2 regions of the Hungatella sp. SB206 genome follow, and region 2 is predicted to be linked to the other one. Evidence: a T-box and tRNA genes for the amino acid it is inferred to sense, from the RefSeq annotation. Region 2 holds a T-box; the other holds one or more tRNA genes.
What was found. A T-box is a leader RNA that pairs with one kind of tRNA and senses whether it is charged. The one in region 2 lies ahead of metG (methionine--tRNA ligase), so its partner is inferred to be a tRNA-Met.
Positions count from the first base shown of each region.

Region 1: it encodes a tRNA-Met, which carries the amino acid that the T-box ahead of metG (methionine--tRNA ligase) is inferred to sense. The anticodon was not compared.

Region 1 is NZ_CP096603.1:4,778,400-4,785,216, reverse strand. It holds gene M1L66_RS21270 (alpha/beta fold hydrolase) at 1-313, opposite strand, end outside; gene M1L66_RS21265 (hypothetical protein) at 554-907, shown strand; gene M1L66_RS21260 (helix-turn-helix domain-containing protein) at 1,008-1,469, opposite strand; gene M1L66_RS21255 (hypothetical protein) at 1,913-2,089, shown strand; gene M1L66_RS21250 (hypothetical protein) at 2,138-2,386, shown strand; gene M1L66_RS21245 (NUDIX hydrolase) at 2,659-3,042, opposite strand; tRNA gene M1L66_RS21240 (tRNA-Met) at 3,390-3,463, opposite strand; tRNA gene M1L66_RS21235 (tRNA-Val) at 3,503-3,575, opposite strand; gene M1L66_RS21230 (diacylglycerol/lipid kinase family protein) at 3,743-4,669, shown strand; gene ispF (2-C-methyl-D-erythritol 2,4-cyclodiphosphate synthase) at 4,826-5,371, shown strand; gene cysS (cysteine--tRNA ligase) at 5,389-6,792, shown strand; gene M1L66_RS21215 (Mini-ribonuclease 3) at 6,777-6,817, shown strand, end outside.
Region 2 is NZ_CP096603.1:395,953-402,769, reverse strand. It holds gene M1L66_RS01905 (TatD family hydrolase) at 1-177, opposite strand, end outside; gene M1L66_RS01900 (TraX family protein) at 236-991, opposite strand; gene metG (methionine--tRNA ligase) at 1,056-3,050, opposite strand; T-box leader at 3,189-3,452, opposite strand; gene M1L66_RS01890 (DUF885 domain-containing protein) at 3,626-5,446, shown strand; gene M1L66_RS01885 (GerMN domain-containing protein) at 5,716-6,249, opposite strand; gene M1L66_RS01880 (MarR family winged helix-turn-helix transcriptional regulator) at 6,269-6,727, opposite strand.

The sequences.
Region 1 (6,817 bases), 3.1 Mb from region 2:
TGAACCCATAACCGGCTCTTTCCACGACTACGATGTGGTACTGATCGCTTAATCTGCTGTAGAGCGCCTTAAAATCCAGAGCAGGGGCAGCAGTTCCCGAGCCGGACAGAAATACAAGTGTTTCATTGCCATTGCCTTCGCCATACACATGCATCTGGTGGCCATTTACTTCCACCATTTTTCCGACAGGCGGATAGTTTCTGCTTTCGTCCCATAGACTGATTTTATGAAAGCCATATAAGGCCCCGCAGAGGATTACAGGTACTGCCAGCAGAAATAGTATAATTCTTAGGATTCGTCGTCTTAAACGCATTTGTTATTACCTCCTCAACCATTTTAGTCTATCACATAAGGCCCAGTTGCTGTAACTGCCTGACGGGCAACTTTCGGTTGCATTGACTAATATATTTCCATTGCAGCGTGACATTGGGGCAATCTTCATGGTTTGCGGACTCTGGAAGCAGAGACGGCAATTTGTGATTGGCTGATTCTCATGTATAGGCTATAATAGAATCCAGAAGAGTTCAATCAATCACAGAATAAGGAGGCTCAAATGAAAAAGACGTTTGAGAGCTGCGGACATTCTTTTGACGCAGAATTTTTTTCGGCCGAAAGCTCTTGTATGATCCGTTTCTATGACAGCAAAAATGAAGACTTTGGCGGTTCTCTCCATGATTTGGTGATTGCAGAACCGAGTTACGGTTTTTTGCTTGTACAGTATATCGGCGATGATGCTGTTATGAGCGGAGTGTTAAATGAAAAGTATTTTTCGAAAAATATGACGGAGGATATCCTCTGTTTTCTGGAGGACAGTCTGCCGCAATGCAGAAATGTCTACTTCCCGTATCATATCGATTTTGCTGCGGTTACCGGATGTGATGAGTACAATGGGGAGTATTCTGCCTGAGCGATCGGGCGCGATTTGCAGTTTCCAGCATATGGTTCCCCATGTGCCGGAAGAAGTCCGTTCAGAGAATCGTAAAGAATCAGAAATAAAAAGCACCCGGCTAATTCGGATGCTTAAAATTGAATTCAATTTGATTGTAATCCTCAGTATCAGCCACAAAAGGTTTACCGACCGACAGCTTTTCGTTGATTTCCCTCTGTGTTACGTAATATTCATTTCTAGCCTTCATTAAGATCGAGGCGCGGGAATCCTGAGATGAGTTTTGGAACCAGTAGAGCAGCAGCGACTCTTCTTCAGATAACAGCTTTTCGACTACGGTTCCTGCTTCTTCGGGTCTCAATGCAGTAATGAGAGGTTGGTTCAGTTCTGGTAAATCAAATAGATTGTAGATCGTCGTTCCCAGTGCCTTCGCGATGGTCTCCATGTAAGCGGTTTTTACATTGATGACAGTTCCGTTGATAATTCGATTAAGAGTGGTAGCTGGGATACCTGTTAAAGCAGATAGCTGTGTTTTATTAATATCCTTTAGCTTCATATACATTAAGATTTTATTGTTTACCATTTGTGCAACCCTCCATAATGGATTATAGCAGAAATGGAAAAAAATGTAAATAAATGTCGAATGGATGGAGGAGGAGAATTTATTTTCGTATATAATAGAGCAGAGCACAATTCAAGTGTATACAGTCAGATTATCCGTAAGCTGAAGCAAAAAGGTTGGGTGAAGCAGGTTTGCAATGAGCATAACAACAGGAAATATAATCTGTTTTTTACCGAGGCAGGCTGGCAGGTATTTCGCGATCATGATAATTTTAGGAAGTCCTGTTATAAACGCACCTTTCAGGGATTGGCGGCTGGTTTGGCAGCACCGATAGTAATACTTTCGCACGAAAGAACTCGGGCGTCTAACCGAATATTCATATCTGTATCTGTAACAGTTTTTGAATAAAAGAACTATTTCTGTGAATACTTTTCGTATATTATGGATATACGAGGTATTTTGCTATGAATAATAATAGAGACAGAGTTTTGTTATTTACAGAGGAGTTTACGAAAAAACACGGGTATACGCCAACAACATATCAAATTTCAAATGAACTGTATATACCGCATGATAAGGTATTCTCTATAATGGAAGCTTTAAGGGCCGATGGGAAAATCCAGATCAACAGGCCGTTATAAGCATCTTGAATCAGTTTCTCTCGCAGTATACAAATATATAGGGTTAAAATGATCGAAAATAAGAGAGTAGCCTATGGTATTCGCTTTTCTTTCAATAGTTCTGCAGAGGTGTATCTTTTTGCGGTCCGTCCAAATATCGTGATAGCTAGCGTAAAAAACACCAGTTTTGTGTTATTATATTGGCGACGAAACCAAACGACACAAATCGAAGGCTTTATGAAGAATCCAAAGGATATGGCAGCATTTATCTATGGAATCCGTGACGAGGTGATTTTGCTTGGGCTGGATATCATCTGAGAGACCCTGGAAGACTGTGAGATTGTAAAAACAGGCCAAAAGAAACTAGTTACATCACTGGGTAAAGTCTCGTTCCGATAACACTGTTTAAACGCAAGGAGACCGGAGAGAGATGCTATCTGCTGGAAAGGATTATGGGAATAGACAGCCATGAGCGTCTGACCGAAGATTCACAGCCTGAAGTTTCCGGAAGAGTCAAAACCGGTAAAAAAGAAGGCTGTGAACTATCTGTAGCTTATCTTTATTTTTGATAATCGTAAGTAGCATTTTATTTAAAGTCCCAGGAACGGGCATAGAAAAACCACCCTTTCAACATAGCCTATATCCTCCAGCCCGTCCCATAACATTATCTCTGCCATTTCGTCATTTGCTCCGCTTACGAACGGCCTGAGAGCATCTAATTTTCCATAATACGCAGCTTGGTATATTATATCCTTTTTTGCTGTTTTTACTTTAAACAGCCCTTTAAATACTAATTTATCCACTGTTTGATGTGTTTCTTCAAATAGCTCTCTAACTGCAGCTTGCCTTGCTGTTTCTTTTTCTTCAATTCCTCCGGCTGGAAACTCCCATTGACCTCTCCATGAATTATATCCTATTAAGAACATACCATTTACAGTGATTATTGCAAATGCACCTGTTACATTAGGATACATCCTTTAACCTCGTTACATAATATTTTATCTGACTCCCAAAATGCTATTTTGTCATATGATATATCACATTCTTTAAGTGAATCTTCAAAGTTAAAGCAGTCTGATATTGAAAAGAAGTTATGCATTGATATATTATGTTCTTCCGAATCGATATATAAATAATTCTCAAGAAACCGTATCCAATCAGAATAGCTTAAATTATAATGTACATCATCAGCATATTCAAAGTTAACACTTACTCCGATAGGGGCCTTTGAGTTGTTAGTCCAAATCAAAAGTTATCAAAACATTTTAAAACAAAAGCCCTAAAAACCTAATAAAATCAAGGCTTTCAGGGCTCGAAAGAGTAGCGGAAGGGAGATTTGAACTCTCGACACCACGGGTATGAACCGTGTGCTCTAGCCAACTGAGCTATTCCGCCATATGAAATTGTTTGATAAATAAGTAGTTTATTTATCAGTGGGACCTACAGGGCTCGAACCTGTGACCCTCTGCTTGTAAGGCAGATGCTCTCCCAGCTGAGCTAAGATCCCATGCTTGTCTCAGAACTTTTTGTTTCTGTGTTCCCGACTGCTTTGCTAGTATAATATGAATTGTGTAAATTGTCAACACTTTTTTGGAAATATTTTTAAGAAAATTTTATTATTCATTTTATATGATTTATGATATACTTAAGATTAGCAAATGGTGGAGGGATTCCATGTACTATTTTATCATAAACCCAAACGCGCGATGCGGGCGGGGGAAGAACGTATGGAAAAAACTGGAAAGGATTCTGGAGCGTGAGAACGCCCAGTATCAGGCGTATATAACTGAGAAGCCGGGAGATGCGAAGGTTTTTGCCAGAAAGCTGACAGAAGGGTGCAGGGAACCGCACGTAATCGTTGCAGTCGGCGGGGATGGCACTGTCAACGAGATTCTGGATGGTCTTTCTTTCTGCAGCCCCGTTACCTTAGGTTATATTCCTGCCGGTTCAGGCAATGATTTAGCTAGAAGCTTGAAATTGCCGAGAAAACCGGGACGCTGTCTAAAGAAGATTCTGTCTCCAAAGTACCATAAGCAGTTGGATTACGGAGTGCTTACATATGGAGGAGATGAGATTTCCTGCAGAAGATTTATGGTCAGCGCAGGTATTGGCATGGATGCGGCGGTTTGTCATAACATTCTTTATTCCAGGACAAAGGGAATTTTAAATAAGCTTCATATAGGAAAGCTGACCTATCTTTTGATCGGTGTCAAACAGCTCTTGCTTGCAAAGCCTGCTAAGGGCTATTTGCTGTTGGATGGAGTTCAGAAGGTGGAGTTTAATCATGCCTATTTTATTTCCGCACATATTCATCCGTATGAAGGCGGCGGTTTTAAATTTGCGCCGGATGCCAGCTATGACGATGGAAAACTTTCCATTTGTGTAATGAATAACAGAAAAAAGAGAAAACTAATACCGGTGCTTTTAAACTCCATGTTTGGAAGGCAGTCCCATAATAAGGGAACCCGGTTTTATACATGCGGGGAGGCCATGGTTCATGTGGATAAGCCGATGGCGGTTCATGTGGATGGAGAGAGCTGTTTCTGTCAGAACGACATACAGCTGCGCTGTATCAAAAAGGCGGTCCGCATGATTGTTTAATATTTTATTTAGAAATACAGTCAGAATTTAATTTTAATCCTGGCAACCGGATAAAATGGCAGCACAGCTGCTATGTTATTCTGTTTTTTGTATTCTGGACTTAGAATGTAAATTAAAATAAATATACAGATTTCAGAAAGGATATTAAGATATCATATGAGAATCGGACAGGGATACGATGTACACAAATTGACGGACGGAAGAGATTTGATTCTCGGAGGAGTAAAGGTCCCCTATGAAAAAGGACTTTTAGGCCATTCTGACGCGGACGTGTTAGTTCACGCGGTGATGGACGCCCTGCTCGGCGCGGCGGCGCTGGGGGATATCGGGGAACATTTTCCGGATACGGATCCGGCTTATAAGGGAATATCCAGCGTGGAACTCTTAAAGCGCGTCGGAACGCTTCTTGAAGAGAAGGGGTACGTGATCGAGAACATCGATGCGACAATCATTGCTCAGAGGCCCAAACTTAAGGATTACAGACCGCAGATGGCGGAGAATATCGCTGCCGCCCTTGGAATACCGGCAGACCGCGTCAGCGTAAAGGCAACGACCGAGGAAGGTCTGGGCTTTACGGGCAGCGGGGAAGGAATTTCAGCACAGGCAATTACCTTATTGACGACAGTGGGGGATTACTGTTATGATGATAAAATCATGGACAGCGGCTGTCAGGGCTGTAGTGGTGGCTGCTGCGGGAAATAATCAAACAGGAGGGAACTATGAAAATTTTTAATACATTGACGAGGCAGAAGGAAGAATTTGTGCCGCTGGAACCGGGAAAGGTCAAGATGTATGTCTGCGGACCGACGGTATACAACTTCATTCATATAGGAAATGCGAGGCCGATGATCGTGTTTGATACGGTCAGACGGTATTTTGAATACAAGGGCTACGAGGTGAATTTTGTTTCCAACTTTACCGATGTGGACGATAAGATCATAAAGAAGGCCATTGAAGAGGGCGTGGATGCTGATACCATTTCCAAGCGTTATATCGAAGAATGCAAGAAGGACATGGAAGGACTGAATGTGAAGCCGGCCACGAAGAATCCGCTCGCTACAGAGGAAATCTGCGGGATGCTGGATATGATCGGCAGTCTGATCGAGAGCGGCCATGCTTACGTGGCAGCCGACGGAACCGTTTATTTCCGTACAAAATCATTTGACGGCTATGGAAAGCTGTCCCATAAGAATATCGAGGATCTGCAGTCCGGCTTCCGTGAGATCAAGGTGACGGGAGAGGAAGGCAAAGAGGATCCGACGGATTTTGTTCTCTGGAAGCCCAAAAAAGAAGGGGAACCTTACTGGGAGTCCCCATGGTGCGAGGGACGTCCTGGCTGGCATATCGAGTGTTCTGTCATGTCCAAGAAGTATTTGGGCGACCAGATCGATATCCATGCGGGCGGAGAGGACCTTGTCTTTCCGCATCATGAGAATGAGATTGCTCAGAGTGAGTCGGCTAACGGCAAAGAGTTTGCAAAATACTGGATGCACAATGCATTTTTAAATATTGATAACAGGAAGATGTCGAAATCCCTGGGCAATTTCTTTACTGTCAGGGAGATCAGCGAGAAGTATGATTTATCGGTGCTTCGTTTCTTTATGCTGAGCGCTCACTACAGAAGCCCGCTGAATTTCAGTGCGGAGCTGATGGAATCTTCCAAGAATGGATTAGAGCGAATTCTGACTGCGGTTCAAAAGCTTAAGGATCTGGAGAGCAGCGCGGCAGGCGATTCGTTTAAAGAAGGCGAGAGCAGGGAAGCTGTTGACGAGCTGGTTGCAAAGTATGAGGCAGCCATGGATGACGATTTTAACACCGCAGATGGTATTTCTGCTGTCTTTGAACTCGTCAAGCTGAGCAATTCCACAGCAGGGCCAGACAGTTCCAGGGCTTATGTAGTATATTTGAAAGAGACCATCGAAAAGCTGTGCGACGTGCTGGGCATCGTCACCGAGAAAAAGGAAGAGATACTGGATTCTGAGATCGAAGAGATGATTGCGGCGAGACAGCAGGCGAGAAAGGATAAGAATTTCGCGCTGGCCGATGAGATTCGCGGACAGCTTCTTTTAAGGGGAATCGTTCTGGAAGACACCAGAGAAGGTGTAAAATGGAAGAGGGCGTAAGAGAAGAGGTCGGTTTCCAGACCTT
Region 2 (6,817 bases):
AGCGCCATAGACAAACGGATACTTCTTTGTCAGTTCAATCGTATTTTGTGAGCTAGCAAGGCTGGCCCCAATATTAGTAACCGCTTCCACTCCATATGCCTGCATGGAAGCAAGGAGTTCCTCCCGGTCCTCGTCAAACTGCTCATCGTCATAATGAGCATGTGTATCAAATATCATCATTTTCTTCCCTCATATCTCTAAACCCAGTTCCGCCCGCGCTGACACAACGAGCCTGTCACCTGACAACCAGGAGCTGAATCAGATATAATACCATTATATGGACCGGATAAAACCAATAAAAAAAATATTTTAAATTTATCCGTCCTCTCGTACCATTATACATGCTGATTGGAATAAATGCCAGCACTGCCGCTCCAAAAAAGCTGATGCTTTCCAGCCCCGCCATAAGTCCGCCCGCAAGCACCTGATACCGTTTATTTCTCCGGAATTCATATAGAATAACAATCATCAGTATACCGCTGATATCATAATCGCATCTCAGCAGATAAGCCGCCGCACATCCAGCCGCCATTACTAACATTTTCTTAACCGCGTCATACTCCCAGCGCCGGTATCCAACCAGGACCACCAGGCCAATAAAAAGTGTGATATAAACGTTCTGATATGCCGGATAAAACCAGGTACCAAAGAATGCCAGATCAAATGGAATCTCCGAGATCAGACTGAACAGAAGCAGACGGCTCCCGTATTTTTTCACATTATGTGTGTGGAGAAATCCTTCCACCAGCAGGAAGCAGAAAATCGGAAAGGCAGCTCTTCCAATGATGCGCAGCCCAATATCCAGGTAATAGAGGCGGCTAAGCAACTCATTTCCTTCCATCACTACCATGTTCATATTAAGATATGGTTCCACAATTCCCGCTCCGATATGATCAATAAGCATGGTAACAATCGCAACCATCTTAAGTGTATTTCCCGAAATTCCACCTGACTGTTCGCCGGCTCCATATTTTGCTGAAGTCTGCTCCATCCATACTCCTTTCATAGACTACTGGGGCCGGATTCCCGGAACCCAGCCCCAACTTTCTACTCTATTAACAGATTTCTGCTCCCGCAGGCATCGTTTTTTCCGGTACCATAAGGGATAAATTGCCTTCCGCGTCCTCTGCACACAAAAGCATGCCCTCAGACAGTACTCCCGCCAGCTTCGCAGGCTTTAAGTTTACGACTACCATAACCTTCTTGCCTACCATCTCTTCCGGAGTATAGTGCGCTTTAATTCCGCTCACAATCTGCTTTACCTGGCTTCCGATACGAACCTGGGAACAAAGAAGCTTCTTCGACTTTGCCACTGCCTCACAAGCGATTATTTCACCTACATGAAACTGCAGCTTCGCAAAGTCATCATAGGTAATCTCCGGCTTTGCCTCAATATCGATAACCTCATGAGCGTCCGCTCCCGTCTCTTCACCAGCGCCTTCCTGTGCGGTTCCAACAGCCGAGGCAGCCTGCATGGCCTCTACTTTCTCCATTACCTCTTTGATATCCATACGGGCAAAGAGGATTTCCGGTTTATCTGTCACATGATTTCCACATGGGTAAAATCCAAACTGATCCATCTGCTCCAGACTGCGTTTCTCAGTATGAAGCTGCTCCAGAATCTTTGCGGAAGTATCCGGCATAAAGGATTCCAGCAGAGATGCTCCAATAGTAATGGCCTCTGTCAGATTATAGAGCACGGTCTCTAAACGGCCCTTTTTCGCTTCATCTTTCGCCAGAACCCAGGGTGTCGTCTCATCAATATATTTATTGCTTCTCCTGAATATGTTAAAGATTTCCGTAATGGCATCCGCCACACGAAGCTTCTCCATCTTTTCGCGGGCCTTTTTCACTTCGTCCAGCACGACTGCTTTTAAATCGTCGTCTACCGCCTCCGTATCGCCTGCATTGTTGACCACGCCGCCAAAGTATTTATTAGACATGGAAATTGTACGGTTGACCAGATTTCCAAGGATATTAGCCAGATCAGAATTCATACGCTCTACCATCAGCTCCCAGGAGATCACGCCATCATTGTCAAATGGCATCTCATGAAGAACAAAATACCTTACGGCATCCACGCCGAAGAAATCTACCAGAGTGTCTGCATAGAGGACATTTCCTTTGGATTTACTCATCTTACCGTCGCCCTGAAGCAGCCACGGATGGCCAAATACCTGCTTCGGAAGCGGCAGGTCAAGAGCCATTAAGAAGATCGGCCAGTAAATAGTGTGGAAGCGAATGATATCCTTTCCAATCAGATGAAGGTCTGCTGGCCAGAATTTCGCAAACTGCGCACTGCTGTTTCCATCACAGTCATATCCAATTCCAGTTATATAGTTAGTCAGAGCGTCAAGCCATACATAGGTTACGTGCTTCGGGTCGAAGGTCACCGGAATTCCCCAGCTAAATGTCGTTCTGGATACACAAAGATCCTGAAGTCCTGGAAGGAGGAAATTGTTCATCATCTCATTCTTCCTGGATACTGGCTGAATAAACTCCGGATGCTCATTGATATGATTAATCAGGCGGTCTGCGTACTTACTCATACGGAAGAAATACGCATCTTCCTTCGCCGGCTTAACTTCACGGCCACAGTCCGGACATTTGCCGTCAACCAACTGGGATTCCGTAAAAAAAGATTCACACGGAGTACAGTAAAGTCCCTCATAATAGCCTTTATAAATATCCCCCTGATCATACAGCTTTTTGAAAATTTTCTGTACCTGGGCCTCATGATCCTTATCCGTTGTACGAATAAACTTATCATAGGAAGTGTTCATCAGATCCCAGATCGTCTTGATCTGCCCTGCGGCATGATCTACGAATTCCTGTGGTGTTATACCTGCTGCCTCGGCTTTTTCCTCTATCTTCTGACCATGCTCATCTGTTCCTGTCTGGAAAAATACATCATACCCTTCGGCTCTCTTAAACCGGGCAATCGCATCCGCAAGCACTGCCTCATACGTATTACCGATGTGTGGTTTTCCCGACGCATAGGCAATGGCAGTGGTAATATAATATGGTTCTTTCTTACAATCTTTACACATTGTTTTTCCCTCCTGTACATTTTATAACTAACTGCATTTCATTACTGAAAAGAATAAAGTATCCGGCAAGCGTTTTTATTTCATGGGACCTGTTTTTTTGTGAAATAAAAAACCGCCTGTAAATATCCTTTCAGGACACTTAAAGACGGAATATTTCCCGTGTTACCACTTTAATTTATCCGTCTCTCACGACACGGACCTCTTAGGCTGCGCTCCCGTCTAAAACGGGGATTACAGTCTGACACGATAACGGGTGTGACCGTCAAAGCTTAAAGGCGGTAACCGCCACTTCGGCTCTGCTGCTCCAAGACCATGTTGGGAAGGACCTCAAGCTCCCTTTTCAGCTCCCGGGAGTCTCTGCACATGAAGCGCTCTTCTTACTCTTCTTTTCTCTGCATTCCTATATAAACTGGATTTGTAACTCTTAGTGTAATAGTTTCCATCCGGTTTGTCAAGCGGGAAACTGGTTATAAATCCCGATAAAACTGAAAAACACGTTGTTTTTCGTCAAACTTTAACTCATGAGTTCTCTTTTTCTCCATATAATTATAATAGTGAATATTGGAGGAATAATTATGACAAACAAACATGTAAAACAGGCTCGCCGTCTGCTGGCCATTCTTCTCTCGGCCTCCATGCTGGCGGCCTGCGCGGGACCAAAGACACCAGCACCGTCTGAAACGTCTTCCGCCCAGTACGAACAGTACAAATCGGAAAATGTGAGCGTCCAGAATCAATTTGACGCCCTCACTCAGACTATTTTCAAAGAAGAACTTAAGAATTCTGGCCTTGATCTTCATTACACGCTGGCTGATCCAGCTTCACGCGGCATCACAGAAGTTCCTGATACTTTTGGAGAATTTTCTCTGGGCAACATGAAGAAAAACTACGGTGAAATGCAGGATTTGAAGAAAGCGCTTGGCTCCATCGATATAAAAAAGCTGACTAAGGAGCAGAAACTCACCTACAAGATTCTCTCCTCTTATCTTGAGACGGAACTATCTTCGGAAGGCCTGGAACTCTATGCACAGCCCTTAACCAGCACGATCGGCATTCAGGCACAGCTCCCTATCCTTTTGGCCGAATACACCTTTTACAGTAAAAAGGACGTAGATCACTACCTGGCCCTGCTGTCCACGATTGATACATATTATGGACAGATTCTGGAATTTGAGAAGGAAAAATCGGAGGCAGGACTTTTCATGTGTGACACCGCCGCCGACCATGTTCTTCAGTCCTGTGAGGCCTACTTAATTCAACCGGACCACAGTTTCCTGGCGGAGACCTTTAACGAACGGGTTGACGCTCTTACCGATGCATCACCGGAAGAAAAGGCTGCATATAAAGAGCAAAACCTTGCGGTATTAAAAGATCATTTTATCCCCGCCTATAAGAACCTCATTGACGGGATCACTTCGCTGATGGGAACAGGGACTAATGAAAAAGGATTGAGTGAATTTCCACAGGGAAAGGAATATTTTGAATATCTTGTAAAATCCAACACGGCAACCTCCTATGACAGCGTTGAAAAGCTTCAGAAGGCAATTGAGAAACAGTTAAATTCTGATCTAAAGGCATTGGGAGAAATCGTGCAGACTCATCCCGAGCTGGTCGATGCCCTGGATACCTATGCATTCCAGTATACAAAGCCAGATGAAATTCTGGAGGCCTTAAAAGGGCAGATTTCCAAAGATTTTCCCACGCTTCCCGAATGCAGCTATAAGGTCAAATACGTTCCAAAAGCGCTGGAGGGTTCCTTAAGTCCTGCATTTTACCTTGTGCCTCCGCTGGACCGTTACCAGGATAATGTCATTTACATTAACGGCGGCACCAGATTTCAGAATGAAGATTTATTTCCGACACTGGCTCATGAAGGCTATCCGGGCCATCTATATCAAAATGTTTACTTTATCAGCAATAACACCTGTGATCTTCGGAAGATTCTGTCCTTCTCCAGCTATTCGGAAGGCTGGGCCACATATGTAGAGTATTATTCCTACACGCTTGACAATGGACTCGATCCGAGCATGGGGCAGCTTCTGGCCCACAATGCCGCCATCTCTCTCGGCCTGTATGCACTGCTCGATATCTGCATTAATTACGATGGCTGGGATAAAGGACAGGTAAAAGAATATCTCAGTAAATTTTATAATATCGGTGACAGTGATGTCGCAGATACCATCTATTACAGCCTGGTGGAGAATCCTACCAACTATATGGAGTATTACGTGGGATACATGGAAATTATGGAAATGAGAAATACAGCGGAAAAGATTTTGAAAGATCAATTTGATTTAAAAGCATTCCACACCTTCCTCCTCGACATCGGTCCGGCCCAGTTCAGCATTATACAGCCATATTTTCGGTTGTGGCTGGCGGAACAGATGGATCAGTAGGATCAGAAAATGAGTTTAATGGGTATTTATTTGGCCACTTATCCAACCCTATTTATTGAACATTTGACCAACTGACCATTCCATCCATCATGCATTTTCTAATTTCTTATTATGATTTATGCAGTATATAATTTGTACTGAATAAAGGTGCCGCTTAATCACTAAGTAAATGTGATTAAGCGGCACCTTTATCTATCTGCCATATTACTATTTTATAATTTCACACATGACCAGTATCTTCGATATGATAATAATTATTGCAGGCCTCTTTACAGCTTTTTATAATCTCTGTTATATTCCAGGTAATCATTATCGCCATGCTCAATGTGTCCGCTGGAATAATTCTTTCCATCCACAAGAAGCTTCAGCTTGTCCAGTTCAAAATTTTCCGTAAATGTATTCCCAATGGCTGTCAGCATTAATAATTCTCCTGATGTCCCGCTGGATGGTATTTTTGAAAGATCAAGGGTACCGATGCCATCTTTTGTGTCAAAATTAAGGACCTCAGTCCCTTCTTCTAAAACACCATATTCAATCAGCTTATCAACCAGCGACTGCGCTGTCAGTTCATCTACTGCGTCCATCGCCTGATTTAATCCTGTCGCATCTTCGTTAGAACTGTATACAGATATGATCTCCATCGGTTCCACGTTCGGATCCGGTACTTTATCGCTGGCCCCGCCGGTCGATGCCTCAACCATAGGCTCTGTTGCTGATTCTGACTGTTTTACGGGAGTTGGTGTACATGCCGCCAAAGATAATACCAGCATAGCTCCTACAAAACACATGATGAATTTTTTCATGATTAATTATAGCCTCCTTCTAGTTCTCCTCAAGGCTCCGAAACCAGGTATTTAACTTGGTCAGAGCTTTAATAAAAGCTTCTACTTCATCTCCGCTCAGCTGACCGATAACGCCATCGATCATATCCTTATGGAATCTGGCATGATGCTCGTAAGCAGCCCTTCCTTTTTCTGAAAGAAATATATAGACAACGCGGCGGTCCTCTTTTCCTCTCTGACGAGTCACATAGCCTTTCTTAACCAGACTGTTCATCGCAATCGTCAGTGTCCCGACTGTCACAGAAAGCTCTTTTGCTATAGTTGACATATTCTTCGGTTCTTCGATCCCAATGGCTTCTATGACATGCATATCATTATTCGTCAAGTCCTTAAACTCAGATGTAATAATGGCCTGTTGTTCTATGTCCATAATATCGCGAAACAATCTTACCAATACTTCGTTCAGAGTCCCGTAAGTATCCACGTCTATCCCTTTCATACGTTCCTGCCAATAAAAGCTTCCTCATGATTATACATGATAATGAAACCTAAGGCAACCACCTGAATTCTTATGAAATTCTTAAAAAAC